DNA from 2 places in the Jeotgalibaca sp. MA1X17-3 genome. Region 2 is predicted to be linked to the other one. Evidence: a T-box and tRNA genes for the amino acid it is inferred to sense, from the RefSeq annotation. Region 2 holds a T-box; the other holds one or more tRNA genes.
What was found. A T-box is a leader RNA that pairs with one kind of tRNA and senses whether it is charged. The one in region 2 lies ahead of tyrS (tyrosine--tRNA ligase), so its partner is inferred to be a tRNA-Tyr.
Positions count from the first base shown of each region.

Region 1: it has a tRNA-Tyr gene. The T-box ahead of tyrS (tyrosine--tRNA ligase) is inferred to sense a tRNA for this amino acid. The anticodon was not compared.

Region 1 is NZ_CP090983.1:112,811-120,009, reverse strand. It holds gene LZ578_RS00550 (AarF/ABC1/UbiB kinase family protein) at 1-1,120, shown strand, start outside; tRNA gene LZ578_RS00545 (tRNA-Tyr) at 1,221-1,301, shown strand; tRNA gene LZ578_RS00540 (tRNA-His) at 1,345-1,417, shown strand; tRNA gene LZ578_RS00535 (tRNA-Gln) at 1,438-1,509, shown strand; partial or broken gene LZ578_RS00530 (FMN-dependent NADH-azoreductase) at 1,588-2,228, shown strand; gene LZ578_RS00520 (inorganic phosphate transporter) at 2,385-3,437, shown strand; gene LZ578_RS00515 (DUF47 domain-containing protein) at 3,450-4,079, shown strand; gene cdaA (diadenylate cyclase CdaA) at 4,249-5,091, shown strand; gene LZ578_RS00505 (YbbR-like domain-containing protein) at 5,088-6,065, shown strand; gene glmM (phosphoglucosamine mutase) at 6,196-7,199, shown strand, end outside.
Region 2 is NZ_CP090983.1:676,627-683,825, forward strand. It holds gene LZ578_RS03355 (MFS transporter) at 1-680, shown strand, start outside; gene LZ578_RS03360 (NAD(P)H-dependent oxidoreductase) at 847-1,545, shown strand; gene LZ578_RS03365 (hypothetical protein) at 1,559-1,738, shown strand; gene LZ578_RS03370 (DsbA family protein) at 1,783-2,637, shown strand; gene LZ578_RS03375 (hypothetical protein) at 2,710-3,096, shown strand; gene LZ578_RS03380 (GNAT family N-acetyltransferase) at 3,142-3,663, opposite strand; gene tyrS (tyrosine--tRNA ligase) at 3,656-4,930, opposite strand; T-box leader at 4,992-5,220, opposite strand; gene LZ578_RS03390 (NlpC/P60 family protein) at 5,522-6,835, shown strand; partial or broken gene metG (methionine--tRNA ligase) at 7,033-7,199, shown strand, end outside.

The DNA.
Region 1 (7,199 bases), 560 kb from region 2:
GCGGATCCCTGGAGGAATTATCGATGTCATCGATCCAAAAGAAGCATTTGAACAAGTAAAAGAAAATACTTTGATAGAATTAGATTTTCGAAATGAAGCTCGTTTACTAAATGAATTTAAGGAACTTAATCAAGAAGTTGCCTATGTAGGCGTGCCTAAAGTCTATCAAGGTTTAACAAGAAGACGAATTCTCGTTGAAGAGTATATTGAAGGTATAAAAATAACGAATGATGAACAACTGGAATTGCTAGGATACGATATGGAAGATATTAGTAAGAAGCTTATGATGTCTTACTTGAAACAAATTTTTAATGATGGTTTTTTCCACGGGGATCCTCATCCAGGAAATTTTATTATCAAAGAAGGTAAAATATATTTTATTGACTTTGGGATTATGGGCAGGCTTTCGGAAGATAAGAAAGCTTCTCTAAATCAATTGATTGAAAGTCTTGCTACCCGTGACATCGATTTACTTGTCCAAGTGTGTTTGGATTTAGCTACTCCTACAGAACGATTAGATAAGCGAAAACTATATGATGACTTGAATCATATGTTTGATATTTATTTATCAGCAGATATGAAAAATATTCGTATGACAGAATTTATAACTGACTTTATCCGAATGTTTAAGCGCCACAACTTGATTGTTCCGAGTGAATTAACGATTCTAGCAAAAGCTTTATCTATTTTAGAAGGAGTATTCCAAGATCTTTCGCCAGACTTAAACCTCATTCGTACTGCAAAAGGATATTTAGGAGAACATTTATCTTGGAAAAATGTTCTACAACAATTCAGTAAAGAGAAACTAACATTGAAAAGTTATACTTTTTTAAAAGATTCTGTTGAATTACCTGGAAATATGGTGAAACTATTAAAGCAAACCTTGAATGGTCGAACTCGTTTAAAAATTGATATGGATGATTTGGATGAAAAGTGGATTGACCTCAAGAAAATGTTTAATAGAGTCGTCATGTCTTTAATCATTGTGGGATTACTACTATCCTCAGCAATCATGTCTTCCTCACCGGGAGGACAATATTTAGGACAAGCTGGTTTTGTGGTTTCTGGTTTGTTTGGAATTTGGCTATTAATTTCTATTTACCGATCGGGAAATTTATAGCTAAATTTAAAAATGAGAAAATCATTAGAGTTTATTTGTCTTGTTGAAATAAAAAAGAGCTTGTTTTACAATAGATAAGTCCGAATATAGTAGGACTTATGGAGGGGTAGCGAAGTGGCTAAACGCGGCGGACTGTAAATCCGCTCCCTCGGGTTCGGCAGTTCGAATCTGCCCCCCTCCATTTATTTTATTTATCTCTAAGGATGAATGGAATGAAAAATATGGCGGTTGTGGCGAAGTGGTTAACGCACCGGATTGTGGTTCCGGCACGCGTGGGTTCGATCCCCATCAGCCGCCTTTTTCATTTTTATTATTATTGGGGTATAGCCAAGTGGTAAGGCAACGGACTTTGACTCCGTTATTCGTTGGTTCGAACCCAGCTACCCCAGTCATTAGAAACCATTAAGACGTTGTCTTAATGGTTTTTTTTGAATGGATATATAAAAAAGCTCTAATAGGAGGGTATTATGAACGTATTAATGATAAAAGCAAATGATCGAAATGCTTCAGAAAGCATTTCCAGTAAGATGTACGAGACATTTCTCGAAGAAATTCAAAAAAATGAAGAAATCAATATAAATACCTATGATATTTTTGAAGAGGATATGCCTTATATTGGTCAAGATTTATTTAGTGCAATGGGAAAACTGGCTTTGGGTGAAAGTTTAAATGAAAAGGAAACAATTTTAATGGCTGCCAAACAAAAGGCGATGGATGCTTTTACAAATGCAGATGTAATTGTCATTGCCTTTCCTTTATGGAATTTAACGATTCCAGCACGGCTCCAAACTTTTATGGATTATGTATTTTCAGCAGGATTTACCTTTAAGTATGATGAGAACGGTAAAATGGTTCAATTAATGCCAGAAAAAAAGTTGTTTTGTTGAATGCTCGTGGTGGAATTTACTCTACTGTTGAAACAGCATCTATGGATATGGCAGTAAATTATTTACATAATGTTTTTGCAGGAATTTTTGGTATGGAAATATTGGCTGAAATAGTAATTGAAGGACACAACGCCATGCCTCATCAATCAGCTGAAATTATTGAGGAAGGGCTAAAGAAAGTTACACTTGCTGCCCAAATGATTGCTTCTAAAGAAAAATAAATTTTTGTACAGTTTGGTTGAATCCAAACTGTATTTTTTTAATTGATTTTTACATTTGAGATGTCTTTTTCAACGTAGTGGGGTAAAATGAATAGAAGAACTCACAAAGAAACCGATCTCATTTAAATTCACTTATGTAAAGAAAGAGGAGATATTATGACTATCCATTTGGGAGATTTTTTACAAAGCATTGTTGAAATTCCTACTCTTTTAATTATTGTTATCTTAACGCTTGGAGTTATTCTTGTGAATGGCTGGACAGATGCACCGAATGCTATCGCTACTATGGTTTCTACACGTTCTATGTCAGCAAAAAAATCAATTATTTTAGCAGCGGTATTTAATTTTTTAGGTGTTTTTATTATGACATCAATTAATGCTACCGTAGCCCAAACCATTGCGAATATGGTAGATTTTGGTGGAGATCCACATGATTCAATTATTGCTTTGTGTGCTGCATTGTTTGCGATTGTATTATGGGCGACCGCTGCTTGGTACTTTGGAATTCCTACGAGTGAAAGTCATGCACTTATTGCAGGAATATCAGGTGCTGCTATTGCATTGCAAGGAGGAATTGGTGGAATCAATCCTTCTGAATGGATCAAGGTAATTTATGGAATAGTTTTCTCGACCCTATTAGGTTTTGGACTAGGTTTTTTATTTACAAAAATGAATCAAATCTTTTTTAGAAGAATTCCACGTCAAAAATCAAATAACTTTTTTAAAAATGGTCAAATAGCTGCGGGAGCTGGGATGGCCTTTATGCATGGGGCACAAGATGGCCAAAAGTTTATGGGGATTTTTATGTTAGGTATTTTTTTAGGACAAGGACAAGGAAGTGTCTCAAATTTTATCATTCCCGTATGGATGATGATTCTTTGTTCAGTAGTAATGGCAATAGGGACTTCAATTGGTGGTTATAAGATTATAAAAACAGTTGGTATGGATATGGTAAAAATGGAAAAATATCAGGGATTTAGTGCAGACATGGCTGGGGCTGTGAGTTTGCTAGTCTCTTCTATATTTGGCTTACCTGTAAGCACTACACACACTAAAACAACTGCTATTATGGGTGTAGGGGCTGCAAACCGTCTTTCAAGTATTAACTGGTCAACCGTGAAAGATATGGTCTGGGCATGGGTACTTACCTTCCCTGGATGTGGCTTAGTAGGATATCTAATGGCCTTATTATTTATGAAAATCTTTTAGGAAGGTGATTATATGTTTAAGAGAAGAAAAGAAGAATATAACTATTTTAGTGCTTTTGAAGAAATATCACTCCTTATTATAGATGCTGCGGACTTCCTGTCAGAAAATATCAAAGATTATCAGTTACAAGCTTTAGAAGGAAAACTAAAAGAAATTCATAAAATAGAACAAGAAGCTGATGAAAAGAAACATCATATGATGAGTTATTTGTACCAAGATTTTCTTCCGCCTATTGAGAGGGAAGATATTATTCAATTATCACATGGGATGGATACTGTATTAGACAATATAGAAGATGTTCTCATCCGTATGGATATGTATCAAGCGAAAGTAATTAAACCTGAAATGTTGGAGTTTATGGACATTGTAGAGAAGGCCTCTCATAAATTATCTGAAATGATAAAAGAATTAAAGGACTTCAAAAAATCAAAACAACTATTATCGATTGCAGTTGAAATCAATCAATTGGAAGAACAAGCAGATGTGATTTATCAAAAAGCAACGAAAAGTCTTTTTATAGATCAAGAAGACTTATTTGAAAGTTTCGTTTACTCAAAAATTTATGATGCATTTGAGAAAAGTTGCGATTCCTTTGAAGATGTTGCAAATATTGTAGAGTCGATCATATTGAAAAACACGTAAATTTCTTATAAAGAGTCATAACAGCGAAGGGTAAGACCTTTTAAACAGTCTTACTTTCTTTGCTTTTTTTATAAAAAAGACAAATTAATAAAAAGTGCTTGTCAAAAAGACATCTATCAGAAACCTTATGATATAATAGAAAAGAATTGAAAGAGAAAGGGGCAGCCTTGTGACATTTAATATTGAAAATTTAATCAGTTGGCAGAACGCTTTCTTCCTTTTAGATATCATTCTCGTATGGTATCTTGTTTATCGGTTAATCATTATCCTAAAAGGTACACGGGCAATCCAACTCTTAAAAGGTGTTTTAATTATTGTGTTAATTAAACTTGCGGCCGTGCTTTTACAGTTACAAACCATTGACTGGATTATCAATCAAGTTATTCGCTGGGGAGTAGTAGCCGTTATCATTGTTTTTCAGCCTGAAATTAGGAGAGGCCTAGAACATTTAGGAAAAGCTGGTTTTCGCAACCGAACGAAACGTAAGGTACGAAAAGGGGAGGCTTTTGTACAAGAAGTAGATAAGGCCGTACAATATATGGCTCGAAGAAAAATTGGAGCACTAATTTCTGTAGAAATTCGAGATTCTCTTGATGATGTTGCACATACGGGTGTTCCTATTCATGGAGATATTACCAATCAATTATTGATTAATATCTTTATTCCGAATACTCCGCTACATGATGGTGCTGTAGTTATTCAAAACTTTAAGATTACAGCGGCAGCTAGTTATCTGCCTTTATCAGAGAATCCTATGATTTCTAAAGAGTTAGGAACTCGTCACCGTGCAGCAATCGGTTTGAGTGAAGGAACAGATGCTTTGACCATTATTGTTTCCGAAGAAACAGGTGGGATAAGTATTGCTCACCATAATAAACTCTATCGGGAAATGAATAGGGAAGATTTTGTAAACTATTTGACTGATGAATTTGTAGCAGAGGAAGAAGAGGAAACTAAATCGAATTTACTCCAAGAATTTTTTGACAATTTGAAATGGGGGAATTCTGAATGAAGAAAAAAGAAGAAAACCTTTTTGAAAATACATGGATGATTCGGATTATTGCACTTTTAATTGCTTTACTACTATTTGGATATGTTTATTCAGAGAATTATGGACTAACTACAACAAACAGAAATGATGCAATTAGTACGAATAGAAATGAAACTATTTCGAATCTTCCAATCCAAATTAATATGGATACTAGTCAGTACTTTCTTTCAGGACTTCCTGAGACAGTTGTATTGACATTATCGGGACCAGAGAGTGTTCTCGTTCAAACGTTGTCTGCTGGAGATTATAATATTGTTACGGAAGATTTAAATCTTTTAGGGCCAGGTAGACATACGATTCAACTACGAGCCGAAAATATATCGGAAAATCTTTCTTATCAATTAACACCTTCTCGTGTAAATGTCGAAATTGAAGAAAAAGTAACAATTGAAAGTCCTGTACAAGTAATTTTTGACTCTTCTACTGTAGATGAGGAATTTATCGCTGGTGAACCGAAATTGAGTAAAAGTACTGTAATCATAACCGGTCCTAGTTCTACCATTGAAAGGATTGATCGGATCTATGTAAAAGTAGCACCGAACTCACTTTTAAATAGTGATATTAATGTCAACTCGGTCATACAAGTCGAAGATAGTAATAAAAACAAATTAAATGTGACGATTGAACCACAAGAAATAAATATTCAGATTCCTATAGAACCATATAAAAAGACAGTCCCGTTGATCGCAAAACAAAAAGGTACACCTGAAACTGGAAAGACCTATGAATTTGATATTTTAGATGAAGGTGATGTTACAATTAATGGAAACCGTAATCTTTTAGCAGATATTGATGAAGTAGAGGTAGAGGTTGATGTAACAGGGATTAAAACAGATACGATTGTTACGTTACCAATTCAACTACCGTTTACAGCAAATTCATTGAGTCCAAAAGAAGTACAAGTAAATGTTAAAGTAAAAACTACTGTAAATTAACCAGAAAAAACAGGAAACCGAGTGGTCAAAAAGCTCGACAATTCTTATTAATGCCTTGAAAAAACAGAATGAGAATAATTAAATAAATAGAAATAGATTAATTATTCGATATGAAGGAGACAATTTAAAAATGGGTAAGTATTTTGGAACAGATGGAGTAAGAGGACTGGCAAATAGTGAATTAACACCAGAACTAGCTTTCAAATTAGGACGTTATGGTGGATATGTACTCCGTCAACATTCAAAGGACACAGAAAGAGCACTTGTATTAGTAGCTCGCGATACACGTATATCAGGTCAGTTATTGGAACATGCCTTGATATCAGGATTATTATCCGTTGGGATAGAAGTTTTACAATTGGGAATATTGACAACACCTGGAGTATCCTACTTGACCCGTGTACAAGGCGCAATCGCTGGTATTATGATTTCTGCATCTCACAACCCTGCAGAAGATAATGGAATTAAATTTTTTGGTGCAGATGGGTTTAAATTATCTGATGAGCAAGAGTTAGAAATTGAAGCATATTTGGATCAAGAAGAAAATCATTTACCAAGACCTTCTGCAGAAGGATTAGGTGTAGTGGATGAATATCCCGAAGGAATGCTAAAGTATAGCCAATATTTACAAACAACCATACCAGACGATTTATCAGGTGTGACTGTTTGTTTAGATGGTGCCAATGGTGCAGCATCACCAATTGTAAATCGTTTGTTTGCTGATTTAGAAACAGACTTCTATACAATGGGTGTAAAACCAAATGGTTTAAATATTAATGATGGAGTTGGCTCTACTCATCCTGAAAAACTTGCTGCATTTGTCGTTGAAAAAGGTGCGGATATTGGTTTAGCCTTTGATGGAGATGGCGACCGTTGTATCGCAGTGGATGAAAATGGGGAAATCATCGATGGTGATAAAATCATGTTCATTTGTGGGAAATATTTAAAATCAAAGAATGAATTAAACCATAATACGATTGTATCAACCGTTATGAGTAATCTTGGATTTCATAAAGCAGTAGAAGAAGAAGGTATGACTGCTTTAAAAACGGCAGTTGGTGACCGATATGTAGTGGAAGAAATGCGTAAAAATGGATATAATTTTGGTGGCGAACAATCTGGTCATATTGTATT
Region 2 (7,199 bases):
TTGTTATGGTTATGTTATTTGGAATTGTTATTGGAGACTATGCACTATTCGGAGCACTAGCTGGTATTACCCTTATTCCTAGTGTTTTGATTGCTTTGTTTGGAACCGGTTATGCTTCCAGAATGGGAACTAAGAAGGCTTATGTTGTATTTACTTGGTTAGCAATCATTGTTTACACTGGTATATTACTTCTTTTAACTTTTGGTGATCCTACTACAATTCGTCTAGGAAACTGGAGCTTTGTCAGTATTTCATTTATTCTATTATATGTAGCGGGGGCAGGTTTAAGAGTCTTATCAGGTGGATTAGTTATTCCAATGATTCCAGATGTAACAGATTATGAAACCTATAAAACTGGACGCTATGCACCAGGTGTAATGGGAACCATTTTCTCGTTTGTGGATAAAATAGTTTCTTCATTTGCACAGACACTGATTGGTTTAAGTCTTGCGTTAATTGGATTTACCGAAATATTTCCTGACGTAGGAACACCATTTTCTCCTGAGATTAAATGGATCACTATAGCCTTATTCATTGGTGTAATGATAATAGCTTGGATTGCTTCACTAGTCGCAATGAAGTACTATGAATTAGATAGAACTCGTATGATGGAAATTCAAAATGAATTAGCAGATAGAAGAGAAGCAGTGCAACTAAAAAAACAGGCAGAAGGATTTTAGTCAAATAAATCAGTTGGAACAATCAAAGTCAAAGCGATAACGAATCGCTTTGACTTTTTTAAGTTGTAAATTGTATGAGTAATGATACTTTAAAAGACAAATTGATTGAATTGTTATAAATGGATTGCTATCCTTTTATATAACAACAAGAAAAGGAAGGAGACCTATGCGTACTCTGATTATTATTTCTCATCCAACTTTAAAAGAATCTCATACTCAAAGTTTCTTACAAGAAAGCCTTCCAGAAAAAGGAACAACTTGGCATCATTTAGAGGCCTGCTATCCGGATCATAAAATTGATAGAGAGAAAGAACAACAACTACTGACCGACCATGATCGTATTATCTTTCAATTTCCTTTTTACTGGTATAGTTCTCCTCCCTTATTAAAACAGTGGCAAGATGAAGTATTAACAGAAGGTTTTGCCTACGGGAATTATGAAAGCGAATTGAAGGAAAAAGAGTTTGGATTAGTCATTACGACGGGGGTTCATGAACGAGAGTATCAGCCAGGTGGAAATGAAGAATACACCATTTCGGAATTAACAAGACCCTACCAAGCAATAGCGCGTAAGTGTAAAATGATCCTGTTACCGACGTTACTGATTTCTCGTTTTGATTATATGAGTGAAGAAGAACGAAAAACACTCCTCATTCGCTATCGTCAATATGTTAGCAAAGTAAGTGGTTTTACTTTATCTTCAAAAGAAGACTGGTTTGAAAAAGAGTTACAAACGATTGGAAAAATAAATATGTCTGATTCGGACCAACAGTTAATTGATATTTTAATTACTCAAATGAAAGAAAATAGAGAAAATTTAGATGACTTGAACTGGACCCTTCAAGAGATGAAGGATTTAGGATAAGTGGGGGATGGCAATGGAGCATGAAGAATGGATGAAACAACAAATTAAAGAGCTGGAACGAAAGTCTAGCGATTATCGACAGAAAGCTCTCTACCAAGAGTTTTTAAAGCTAATAGAAGAGCAATATAAGCGAATCGAGCAAACAGAAGGTGAAATTGACGGAAGAATGTGGAGCCCAAAAGAATGGGGATGATTTCATGTCAAAGATATTAAAAAAACTATTAAAAGGAGAAAAACATGAAAAGTAATGAAACACCACTACCAAAAGTAGATTTATTTTATGGAACAGATCCTCTTTGTTCTTTCTGTTGGGTTTTTGAGCCAACCATTCGGAAGTTTCGGTATCAATATGCAAAGTATATTGCGGATGATACTACGATTATGGGTGGTATGATTGAAAAGTGGGATACGTACGGTGGAGAAGAGGTAGATAAAACTTCTCAAGCTCTGGGAATTGCTACTCAATGGCATGAAATTGGTGACTATACTCGTATGGTGATTGATGGTCGGATTTGGTTAGATGAACCGGTTCGCTCTTCCTATCCAAGTTCTCAAATTTATGGGATCATGCATAGAGATTATCCTGAAAAAGCAAACCTTTTTCTTCGTAAAGTTCGAGAAACAGTGATGCTTTGGAATCAAGATGTTTCAAAACGAGAAGTGCTGGAAGCAATATTGAATGAAATAGGGCTGGATGCTAAAAAAATATGGGAAGATGCACATTCATTTGAAGGACGCATGCTGATGAATGGAGATTTAAGTTTGGCACAAACTCTAACCATTTCAAGTTTCCCTACTATTATAATGGTTAATGAAAAGAATCAAGGAATCAAAGTGGTCGGAGCTCAAACCTATGATGCATTAGTAGAAGCTTTGCAACAAATTTTACCAGAAGGTACCACCTTAGTTCCGAATCCTGTTCCTAGTCTGGATGTAGTTATGAAAGAGCAACCTCTCATGCTTAGTAAAGAAATGGAAGTTCTTTATGATCTTTCTGAATCGGAAGTCAATAAATTTGTGGATCTAACATTAGGAAAAGAGAATTATCAAAAAGGTGAATTATTTGGTCAACCCTACTATCAAAAAGTTTAAAATAAAAAATGAATCTATATGGTTTTCATGGTAGGCTAGAGTAAATATATAAAGAGAAAGTAAGGTATTTGAATGTTCTCGATTAAAGAAAAAGAAAATATGGTTCAAACAACTTTTCTCATTATCTTAGTGATGTTAAAACGTTATGCAGGTATCCTTTTAGGGGAGTTTGAAAATGTTATTTTTATTTTTTCAGCAGTCATTGTCTTTTATTTCATTCATTTTTTATTTGTAACATTCGGGAAAAATTATCCTGAAAAAGATGACTGGGAAGAAAGATTAAATCTATTTACAATAGGTTTATATGGGATTGGTGTTTTTATTCTTCAAATGTTGCAAGTTACGAACTTAACGATTATGGCAATGGTGGGAATCCTTTTAATTGGAATCAATGTTCTGATCAAATCAAAACGTAGAGCCGCAAAAGAAAGCATAGAAAAAAATAAAAAAAAATCATAAAAAAACAGGATTTCTCTTAGTTTATACAAGAGAAATCCTGTTTTTTTATTGCTCGGAAGAAAGATCATATTCGTATACATAATCATCCATTACAAAGCCATCTCCAATAGAAGAAATAATAGAATCTATTTTAACAAATCCCATTTTTTCATAAAAAGTTATAGCAGATGAATTGTACTTATTTACTGTTAATTGTATAAAAGACTTCTTTTGTTGAAGAGCTCTTATCTTTAACTCCTTTATGATTTGGGAAGCAAAACCATTTCCACGGGAAGAATTTAAAAGATAAAGTTTACTTATGAACATCATTTGATTTTGCCACTCAATAGCAACATAGCCAATTTCTTCGTTATGAGCTTCAATTGAAAAATATTCCGTTTTTCCAGATGCAATGTCTTCGATCATTTTTTCAGTAGACTGAAGGTTTTTCAACATATAGTTGACTTGTTCTTCGCCAATAATCGGTACATAATGCTCTCGCCAAATGATGTCGGCAAGATTGGCTACATCTTCTACTTGCATCGTATCCCGAACTGGAACAAGTGTAGCACGAAGGGAATCAGTCATTCTTTGACACCAGCTTCACGAGGAAGTATTTTTTCTTTCCGCGACGAACAATAATAAACCGCTTATCAAATGAATTTTCAGCCTTTACAACAAAGTCTAACTCTGTTATTTTGTCGCCATTGATAGAAATTGCACCATTTTTAATATCTTCTCTTGATTGTCGTCGAGAAGGTTCTATACCCAAATCGACTAACCACGTTACTAAATCTTGTTCTTCTGTGGAAGCTTCAAAAGTTGGCATATTTTTAAATCCTTGTGCAATTTCGTCAGCTGTTAATTTCTTAACATCTCCTGTAAACAATGCTTCTGTAATTTTTAAAGCAATCTGAAGTTCTTCTTCGCCGTGAACAAACTTAGTCATTTCAGCAGCAAGTGTTTTTTGGGCTTCTCGTTTATGAGGCTCAGTAAGTACTTTTTCAGCTAAAACATCAATATTTTCTTTATTTAAGAAGGTAAAGTATTTTAAATATTTTACGACATCGCGGTCATCTTGATTTACCCAAAATTGATAAAATTCATAAGGGGTAGTCAATTCAGGATCTAGCCAAACGGCACCTCCAGCGGTTTTTCCAAATTTAGTACCATCTGACTTCAACATGAGAGGGATAGTAAGGCCAAATGCTTTTGCGTCTGCACCTTCTTTTTTCCGAATTAATTCAAGGCCTGCTGTGATATTTCCCCATTGATCTGCTCCACCAATCTGTACTTGTACATCTTCATGTTTATAGAGGTGTAGAAAGTCCATGGACTGAAGAATCTGATATGAAAATTCAGTGAAAGAAATCCCTACTTCTAAACGGCTTGCAACGATATCTTTCGCTAGCATCGTATTAACATTGAAATTTTTACCATATTCACGAAGGAACTCTAACAAAGTGAGTTCTTTTGTCCAGTCTAGGTTGTTAGTTAAACGAATATTGGATTCACTTTCGCCTGCTTGGAAAAGTTTTCTCATCTGTTTAGTGATGGATTCTGCGTTATGTTGAACTTGTTCTTCTGTTTGAAGTACACGTTCTTCAGACTTTCCACTTGGGTCTCCGATGGATCCAGTTGCACCACCTATTAAGATTACTGGATTGTGCCCTGATAATTGAAATCTTTTTAGAATCATGAAGGGGATTAGGTGACCAATATGCATGCTGGCACCTGTCGCATCAATTCCGCAGTATACACCAATCTTTTTCTGTTTTGCTAATTCACGTAATCCTTCTTCATCTGTTTGTTGATTGATGGCTCCGCGCCATTCTAGTTCATCGATTATATTCATATTTTGTTACACTCCTTTTTTTATATAAAAAAATCGTCCCTAGTAAAGACTATTCATCTTTACTAGGGACGATTTCCACCGTGTTACCACCCAAATTGTTTTCAAAAGAGTAAGTCACGAAGACTAACTAATGTTTATGAAAACCACTCTAGCTTTTATCGGTAGCAAACCGCTTATTTTTAAGAATGCTCCAGAATGTAATTCAGTTTAAGGTTGTACCAGCTTCCACCGTCTGCTGACTCTCTATTATGCAAGACCTTAATCCTACTTCGTTCTTTCAAAGCATTTTTTATTTATTCTTATTTCAATCATTATAAAGAAGGAGTTTAGAAAAGTCAATCATTGAGAGCGCTGTCTTATCTTGTCCTTCATCAACGTGTCTATTATATTACAAAATGAAACATAAGTCATATTTCGTTACGATTGTGTTACAAGGAAAATACAAGTTGACGATAAAGGATTTTTCACAAAGTATCTATGCTATGATTTCAACGTTGAGTACTATCTCAAGAAATTCTTAATATATTCTAAAAAAGCCAAATATAAAAAATTAATCATATAAAAAAAGAAAACTTAACGGGGGAATAAAACTTGAAAAAGAAACTTGTCACTTTTATATTAACGGGTTCAATCCTAACTGCAAGTCTAGCAGCACCTTTAACTGCATCCGCCGACGAATTAACGGATAAAATCCAAAAACAAGAACAAAAAGTAAATGAATTAGCGAATCGTGTATCAGGTGCAGAAGAAGTTCTCTCTACTGTAAATGCTGAAATCACAACAGCAGAAGAAAGAGCGGCTGAACTATCTGCTCAACGTGTTGAAACACAGGATGCAATCACTACATTAGAAAAAGAAATTGCTAAATTGCAAGAAATCATTGACCAACGTGAAGCTCAATTAGAAGAACAAGCACGTTCTGTACAAGTAAAAGGATCGAATGAAAGCTATGTAACGTTCGTATTCGCTTCCGAATCACTAACAGATTTAATTTCTAGAGTTGATGTGGTTACTAAAATGGTAACGGCTAATAAAGATTTAGTTGAAAAACAAATTGAAGACCAACAAGTCGTAGCAGATAAAAAAACTGAAACAGAAGAAAAATTAAATGAAATTATGGCAATGTCTTCTGAATTAGAGCAATTAAAAGGTACTTTAGAAGTAAAACGTATTGAACAAGAAAGTGCAGTAGCAGCGCTAAGTGCTGAAAAAGCAACTGCAGAACAAGACCGTCAAAAATTTGTTGCTCAAAAAGAAGAAGCAGATCGTCGTGCTGCAGAAGAAGCGGAACGCCAAAGACTAGCAGCTGAAGAAGCAGCGATTCAACAAGCAGCAACTGAAGAAGCGGCTCGTCAACAAGCTGTAGTAATTCAACAAGAGCAAACTGCAGGAACGGTCCAAGAAGTGGTTCAAACAAATACAAATACAAGTACGAATACTAGTACAACAAACACAAGTACAGCTTCAACTCCTACTGTTCAGGCACCAGCACCAACGCCAGCGCCTGTAGAGACTCCACAACCGGCAGCACCATCAACTCCGGCACCATCTGGAGATTTGATTAGTGTAGCTTATAAATATTTAGGAGTTCCTTATGTATGGGGTGGATCATCTACTTCTGGATTTGATTGTTCTGGTTTCACAGCTTACGTATATCGTGAAGCGTACGGAGTAAACATCGGAGGTTGGACTGTTCCTCAAGAAAATTCAGGAACACAAATTTCTGTATCAGCTGCACAACCTGGTGATCTATTATTCTGGGGTTCACGTGGTGGTACGTATCACGTAGCGATTTATCTTGGTGGTGGACAATATATTCATGCTCCACGAGAAAATGATGTTGTAAAAGTTGCATCCCTTAGTTCATGGGTAGCTCCTTCATTTGCAGTACGTGTAGCAAGATAATTTTCTAAAATTATAATGTTGGATAACCTTCTGAAGTCTTTTCTTCAGGAGGTTATTTTTATGGAAAGCTGAATGAATAACGTAGAAAAAAGTCTTATTTCTTTCCTAAATTAGACCGGCATCAATGAATAATCTATGGTAGAATATACTAATACCTATACATTTTTTAAGTAGGATTTCTAAGGAGGCACTCATTCGTGGCTAAAAATAATAAAACATTTTACATTACGACCCCTATCTATTATCCAAGTGGGAAATTACATATCGGGAATTCTTATACGACTATTGCTGCTGATGTGATGGCTCGCTATAAGAGAATGCGCGATTTTGATGTGTTCTATTTAACAGGAACCGATGAACATGG